Regions from separate parts of the Enterobacter mori genome, predicted to be linked through region 2. Evidence: predicted binding sites of a transcription regulator. Region 2 holds the regulator's gene; the other holds the start of a gene.

Region 1 (4,029 bases), 2.2 Mb from region 2:
TGATAGGGATGCTCAGGCGGCAGCTTATCGCGGTACGTTTCGTCCACCAGATCCAGCGATCCCGATGAGAAGTGCAGGGCGCTCTGACCGCGGGTGATAATGGCACAGCGCAGCCCTTGCTTCGTGAGTTTGATGCCGCAGAGCAAGCCTGCCAGCCCGCCGCCGACAATCACGGTATCAAATTTCATCGTGTTGCTCCTTCTCAAGACCGCAAAGCCCCTGGTAGACCCAGCGGGTAAATTCGCTTTCGCGCAGGGCGTCCCCCCAGGCGACAGGTTGAATGCCTTTCCAGCGCTCGTTTAAAAACGCGCTGAGCTGATCGAGCGACTGGGTGGCGGTGGTGGTGTGAAAACGCTGCAGCAGACCGGCGGCACGACAGGCGCACAGCTCGCCCTGGCAGGTGCCCATGCCCACGCGGGTGCGGCGGCGAAGATCGAGCAGGCTGTTGACCGTCAGGCTCTCCACCGCGTACTGCACCTCGCCGGCGGTGACGGCTTCGCACTCGCACACCAGGCTGCGGCTCAGTCGTCCTTCACCGAGCCACTGTGGCGTTCTGTCACCGTGGCGGTAAATCGCGGATCCGCGCAGCGGCGCGGGCAGGGAGATGATTTTTTGCAGGGTTTTTTCGGTGGACTGCCGCGAGCCGGGCAGCGGCTGGTCTGCCGTCACGCATGCTTCGGTATTCCCCAGCTTGCGGCAGACGGCATCGGTCGCCCATTCGGCCATCAGGCGGTAGGTCATCAGCTTGCCGCCGGTGATGGTGATAAACCCGTCCATGCCGTCGCGCGCGGCGTGATCGAGCAGCACGATGCCCCGGCTGACGTTGCGCCCGCTCGGATCGTTGTCGCTGGCGACCAGCGGACGCACGCCCGCGTAAGCGCGAAGAATACGCGTCTGCGCCATCACCGGCGCGAGTTTTTCCCCTTCGCGCAGCAGGATGTCGACCTCTTCGGCGGTCACGCGGTTGTAGTCAATCTCGCTGTAGTCGACGTGGGTTGAGGTGGTACCGATTAACGAAATGGTGTCGCCCGGGACGAGGATATCGGCGTCGGACGGTTTGCGGCAGCGGTTGATCACGTGGTTATTGATGCGGTGGTCGAGGATCAGCAGCGAGCCTTTCGCCGGGAACATGCGCACCGACAGGTCGGCGTATTCCGCAATGCGCTGCCCCCAGATCCCCGCCGCGTTGACCACTACGGCGGCATACAGCTCGCTGTGTTCGTTGTACTGCGTATCAAGGAGCCGCACGCCACAGATGCGATGACCTTCGCGGATAAGCCCGGTCACTTCGTGCCCGGTCAGAATGCGCGCGCCGTGCTCGCGGGCGTCCAGCATATTGGCGGCCGTCAGGCGGAACGGGTCGACGGTGCCGTCAGGTACTTTTACCGCGCCAATAAGCGCCGGGTTAACCGACGGTTCCAGCCGTCGCGCCAGTGCAGGATCCATGGCCTCAGCCTGAATGCCCGCTGTGGTGCAGGCGGTAATAAAGGTCTTCTGAAAAGCGAGGTCATCTTCGGGCAGGGTAATAAAGAGGCCGTCGGTCGGCTCAATGCAGTGGCGGGCGATGCGCTTGAGGATTTGGTTTTCAGCAATACATTCGCGCGCGGATTCACCGTCGGTGACCGCATACCGCGCACCGCTGTGCAGCAGGCCGTGGTTACGCCCGGTTGCGCCTGTGGCAATGTCATGACGCTCCAGAAGCGTGACGCTCAGGCCGCGCAGGGCGCAGTCGCGAGCGATCCCGGCGCCGGTTGCACCACCACCAATGATTATCACATCGCTATAACGAGGATCGTGAATGGTCATTGTTTACCCTCTATGTTCGTTTTTTTATCATTTAGCCATATCAATTGTGTGGTTTGTTTGATTTCGAACATAAACGCGCGAAATTCGAAAGTGAAACGTGATTTCATGCGCTTTTTTGCGCATTCTGTCATATTTCTGTAACAATCTGTGCGTTGATTCACAGTAACAATCACTGCGATTTCTTAACATCCCGCCACTGGAATTCAGGTGCGAGCCACCTGCCCATTCAATTCAAGGCCACGGAGGCTGTCATGCTCAGTATCTTCAAACCCGCGTCGCATCGGGCGCGTCTGCCAGAGGCAGAAATTGATCCGCTTTACCGCCGTCTGCGTTGGCAAATCTTCCTGGGGATCTTCTTCGGGTACGCGGCGTACTACCTTGTGCGTAAAAACTTTGCGCTCGCCATGCCCTATCTGGTGGAGCAGGGCTTCTCCCGCGGCGATCTGGGGTTCGCACTGTCCGGGATCTCCATCGCCTACGGTTTTTCTAAATTCATCATGGGCTCGGTGTCGGATCGCTCGAATCCGCGCGTGTTCCTGCCTGCCGGTCTGATTCTGGCCGCTGCGGTGATGTTGTTCATGGGCTTTGTGCCGTGGGCGACGTCCAGTATTGCGATTATGTTCGTGCTGCTGTTCCTCTGCGGCTGGTTCCAGGGAATGGGGTGGCCGCCGTGCGGACGTACCATGGTGCACTGGTGGTCGCAGAAAGAGCGCGGCGGTATCGTGTCGGTGTGGAACTGTGCCCATAACGTCGGTGGTGGGCTTCCGCCTCTGCTTTTCCTGCTGGGGATGGCCTGGTTTAACGACTGGAAAGCCGCGCTGTATATGCCCGCCTTCGGCGCCATCGTCGTGGCGATTATCGCTTTCGCGCTGATGCGCGACACGCCTCAGTCCTGCGGCCTGCCGCCGATTGAAGAGTACAAAAACGACTATCCGGATGATTACAGCAAAGAGCACGAAGAAGAGCTGACCGCAAAACAGATCTTCATGAAGTACGTGCTGCCCAACAAGCTGCTGTGGTACATCGCGGTCGCCAACGTGTTCGTTTACCTGCTGCGCTACGGCATCCTCGACTGGTCGCCAACCTACCTGAAAGAGGTGAAGCACTTCGCGCTGGATAAATCCTCCTGGGCCTATTTCCTGTATGAATATGCCGGGATCCCGGGCACGCTGCTTTGCGGCTGGATGTCGGACAAGGTGTTTAAAGGCAACCGCGGTGCGACGGGCGTGTTCTTTATGACCCTGGTGACCATTGCCACCGTCGTTTACTGGCTCAACCCGCCGGGCAACCCATCAGTAGATATGGCCTGCATGATCGTTATCGGCTTCCTGATTTACGGTCCGGTGATGCTGATCGGCTTGCATGCCCTGGAGCTGGCACCGAAAAAAGCAGCAGGTACGGCGGCGGGCTTTACCGGCCTGTTCGGCTACCTCGGCGGTTCGGTCGCGGCGAGCGCCATCGTGGGCTACACCGTTGACTTCTTCGGCTGGGACGGCGGGTTTATGGTGATGATCGGCGGCAGCGTGCTGGCGGTTCTGCTGCTGATTGTGGTGATGATCGGTGAAAAACGTCACCACGCGGAAGTGCTGGCGCGTCGTCAATAAGGAGCTTTGTGATGAAATTAACTCAGTTAGCGACTGGCCTGCTGTTGGCGGGCCTGATGACAGGCTCCGCGCTGGCGGCGGATAAAATCGTTATTGCCCACCGCGGTGCGAGCGGCTATCTGCCAGAGCATACGCTGCCGGCAAAAGCGATGGCCTATGCGCAGGGGGCGGATTACCTGGAGCAGGATCTGGTGATGACGAAGGACGACCAGCTGGTTGTTCTGCATGACCACTATCTGGACCGCGTGACGGACGTGGCGGAGCGTTTCCCGGACCGCGCGCGAAAAGATGGCCGCTACTACGCCATCGACTTCACGCTGGCGGAGATCCGTTCCCTGAAGTTTACCGAAGGCTTCGAGATTGAAAACGGCAAGAAGGTGCAGGTCTATCCGGGACGTTTCCCGATGGGCAAATCTGACTTCCGCATTCATACCTTCCAGGAAGAGATTGAGTTTGTTCAGGGGCTGAACCACTCAACCGGTAAAAACATTGGAATCTATCCTGAAATCAAAGCGCCGTGGTTCCACCATCAGGAAGGGAAGGATATTGCCGCGAAGACGCTGGAGGTACTGAAACAGTACGGCTACACCAGCAAGAAGGACAAAGTTTACCTGCAGTG
Region 2 (4,029 bases):
GCGTCGAGCAGGGTGGTTTTCCCGGCACCGGTAGCACCGGTAATGGCAAACAGCCCGTTGCTGGCAAATGGCTCAGCGGTAAAGTCGATTTTCCACTCGCCCTTGAGGGAGTTCAGGTTTTTCAGGCGCAGGCTGAGAATTTTCATGCGTTTTCTCCCTCATCGTTAAGCACATGCAGGGTATGCGTGAACAGCTCGTTGAGCCTTACTCGCTTCGCGTCGTCAATCTCTTCCTGAGACAACCGGCGCGCAAACACCTCTTCGACCCGCAGTTCACTCAGCGTTTCACGCTGTGCACCTAACAGAATTTTCTCGCGCTGCTCCCGGCTGCGGCGAACCAGTAAGACCTCGACGGGCAGATCTTCCGTCAGTGCCTGAATTTTTCTTTGCATATCATGCAGGTAGTCATCGGTGGTGATTTCGATATCCAGCCAGACGGGCGGAGCCTGCTCGACACCACGCCACTGCTCAAGTTGTTCAGCAATGGCCGCCAGATCGCCTTTTAGCACGGCCAGTGGTTGGGTAACGGGCACGTCCAGCGTCTCGACAGCGCTGAGTTTACCGTCGGTAAAACTGACCAGATGCACGGATTTGGCTTTGCCTGTTTCATCGAAGCTGAGTGAAATGGGTGAGCCGCAATAGCGGATATGCTCGCAGCCGCCGACGATCTGCGCGCGGTGAATGTGTCCGAGCGCAATGTAGTCGGCTGGCGGGAAGTTCTGCGCCGGGAAGGCATCCAGCGTGCCGATATAGATGTCACGTACGGCGTCACTTTTACTGGCCCCAACGGTAGTGAGATGCCCGGTCGCAATCACCGGGATTGCCGCTTCGCCGCGCAGGGCGCAGGCATCGGTATGCTGCTGGTGATAATAATCAGTGATAGCCTGTAATAAATGCTGTTGCTTTTCGCCGCCGGAAAGTCCCGCCTGGCTTTGTACGATATCGCGCGGACGCAAAAACGGAATGGGACACAGCACCGCTCCCGGCGTGCCGTCACGTTTTTTCAGGATCTGCGGGGCATGTCCGGCGCTGGCCACCACGGTGGTATTGAGAAACGCCAGAATATCGCGGGATTCATTCAGCGTGGCCACAGAATCGTGATTTCCGGCGACAATCACCAGATGACAGCCGGTCTGCTGCAGATTCACCACGAAACGGTTATAGAGCTCACGCGCATAGCTGGGAGGTGAACCGGTATCGAAGATATCACCCGCCACAATAATCGCGTCCACCTCGTGCGTCTGGGCCGTCTCCAGCAGCCAGTTCAGGAAGGCTTCATGTTCAGCCGCACGGCTTTTGCTGTAAAAATTTTGACCCAGATGCCAGTCCGAGGTGTGAAGTATGCGCATAGCTGTTCCGTGGCAAAATTGAGAAAGCAGGATTATAAACTGTCAGGGAGTGGAAAATAACCGCTGTAATAAAACAACAGTTTGCCATTTATAGTGGTAAGGTTTTTCATAAATCTGTCATAAATCTGACGCATAATGACGCCGCATTACAAACTTGTAACTTAAATAAGATAAGACAGGGCAAAGTATGGCGAGACGTATTCTGGTCGTAGAAGATGAAGCTCCAATTCGTGAAATGGTGTGCTTCGTGCTCGAACAAAATGGCTTCCAGCCGGTTGAAGCGGAAGATTATGACAGCGCGGTGAACCAGCTGAATGAACCCTGGCCCGATCTGATTCTGCTTGACTGGATGTTGCCTGGCGGCTCTGGACTGCAGTTTATCAAACATCTAAAACGTGAAGCGATGACCCGCGATATTCCGGTGGTCATGCTCACAGCGCGCGGTGAAGAAGAGGATCGCGTGCGCGGTCTGGAAACCGGCGCGGACGATTACATCACCAAGCCGTTCTCCCCCAAAGAACTGGTTGCTCGCATCAAAGCCGTTATGCGCCGCATTTCGCCGATGGCGGTAGAAGAGGTGATTGAGATGCAGGGCCTGAGCCTTGACCCCACCTCACACCGCGTGATGACGGGCGAAAATCCCCTCGACATGGGGCCTACCGAATTTAAACTCCTGCACTTCTTCATGACCCACCCGGAACGCGTATACAGCCGCGAGCAGTTGCTGAATAACGTCTGGGGAACTAACGTGTATGTGGAAGACCGGACGGTTGATGTGCATATTCGCCGCCTGCGTAAAGCACTGGAGCTGAGCGGTCACGATCGCATGGTGCAGACGGTCCGCGGTACGGGTTATCGTTTTTCGACCCGTTTCTGAACAGTGACAGGAGTGTGACGCGTGCTGGAACGTCTGTCATGGAAAAGGCTCGTCTTTGAACTGATCTTATGCTGTATTCCGGCCTTTATTCTGGGGGCCATCTTTGGGCATCTGCCTTGGTTTTTGCTGGCGGCAGTGACCGGGTTATTAGTCTGGCATTTCTGGAACTTACTGCGCCTCTCCTGGTGGCTGTGGGTGGACAGAAGCATGACCCCTCCGCCGGGAAGCGGGAGCTGGGAACCGCTGCTGTATGGCCTGCACCAGATGCAGATGCGTAATAAAAAACGTCGTCGCGAGCTGGGAAGCTTAATCAAACGCTTTCGCAGCGGCGCGGAGTCGCTGCCGGATGCCGTCATTCTGACCACTGAAGAAGGCACGATTTTCTGGTGTAACGGCCTGGCGCAACAGCTGCTGGGCCTGCGCTGGCCGGACGATAATGGGCAAAATATTCTTAACCTGCTGCGTTATCCGGAGTTCACGCTGTATCTGAAAAAACGTGATTTTACGGGGCCGCACAATCTGAGGCTCAACAACGGGCGCCATCTGGAAATCCGCGTGATGCCTTACAGCGATCGACAGTGGCTGATGGTGGCGCGGGATGTCACCCAGATGCACCAGCTGGAAGGGGCGAGACGCAACTTCTTCGCAAACGTGAGCCACGAATTACGCACCCCGTTGACCGTGCTTCAGGGCTACCTGGAGATGATGCAGGAGCAAACGCTCGAAGGTGCGCCGCGTGAAAAAGCGCTGCACACCATGCGCGAGCAAACGCACCGTATGGAAGGTCTGGTCAAGCAGCTGCTGACGCTCTCGAAGATTGAAGCCGCACCTTCACTGGCACTGAATGACACCATCGACGTGCCGATGATGCTGCGGGTGGTGGAGCGGGAAGCGCAAACGTTAAGCCATAAAAAACATCAAATTAGCTTTGAGGTCGACAGCGCCCTGAAGGTGCTCGGCAGTGAAGATGAGCTGCGCAGCGCCATCTCCAACCTGGTGTATAACGCGGTGAATCATACGCCGGAGGGGACCCATATCGTGGTGCGCTGGCAGCGTGTGACCGCGGGCGCTGAGTTTAGCGTTGAGGACAACGGGCCGGGGATTGCCCCTGAGCACATACCGCGTCTGACCGAGCGATTCTACCGTGTGGATAAAGCGCGCTCGCGGCAGACCGGGGGAAGCGGTCTGGGGCTGGCGATTGTGAAACACGCGGTGAATCATCATGAAAGCCGTCTTGATATTCAGAGTACGCTGGGTAAAGGAACCCGCTTCAGCTTTGTTATTCCGGAACGATTAATTGCCAAAAAGATCGCCTGACGGCAGGCGTGTCATTTTACCTTTCCACGGGTCAGCATTTGCTGGCCCGTTTGCTTTGCAGTCAAGCGAAACGCGTGTGAATATTATACGGTTGATGCTTTTTTGTTCGCATGATTAGCCATGGGTTTTTCTTATAATTAGCGTATTGTTCTGGTCTGGTTTTTCATGCTGGTATATTGTTCTGGTTTTGCGATCCCTCCTTGCCTTTAAACGTTATAAGCGTTTAAATTGCCCCCCAGATACTGTCAGACCGACTGTATTTGCGTGGTAAATCGAAAAACTATTCTTCTCCACGCCAGGACGGGAGCATTTCCCGCTGAAATTGAGCAAATTTTCCGCTGTATCGTCCCATCAGGGATAGCGAAAATCTCAACGTTTTCAACACCACATCCACAGGCAGTAAGGTTTTATGACCCATCACTTAAAATCGCGTGACATCATCGCGCTGGGCTTTATGACATTTGCGCTGTTCGTTGGCGCAGGTAAT

Evidence for each region. Region 2 encodes PhoB, which activates phosphate uptake and scavenging genes when phosphate is short. Its sites were predicted from a motif close to CTGTCATAAAACTGNCNNAT; they were not measured.
Region 1: the regulator PhoB is predicted to act here: its motif matches at 1,931-1,950, upstream of glpT (glycerol-3-phosphate transporter).

The regions. Positions count from the first base shown of each region.
Region 1 covers NZ_CP104285.1:3,211,080-3,215,108, reverse strand. Annotated here, with positions in the region: gene glpB (glycerol-3-phosphate dehydrogenase subunit GlpB) at 1-188, opposite strand, end outside; gene glpA (anaerobic glycerol-3-phosphate dehydrogenase subunit A) at 178-1,806, opposite strand; gene glpT (glycerol-3-phosphate transporter) at 2,058-3,410, shown strand; gene glpQ (glycerophosphodiester phosphodiesterase) at 3,422-4,029, shown strand, end outside.
Region 2 covers NZ_CP104285.1:975,801-979,829, forward strand. Annotated here, with positions in the region: gene sbcC (exonuclease subunit SbcC) at 1-146, opposite strand, end outside; gene sbcD (exonuclease subunit SbcD) at 143-1,348, opposite strand; gene phoB (phosphate response regulator transcription factor PhoB) at 1,536-2,225, shown strand; gene phoR (phosphate regulon sensor histidine kinase PhoR) at 2,247-3,542, shown strand; gene brnQ (branched-chain amino acid transporter carrier protein BrnQ) at 3,952-4,029, shown strand, end outside.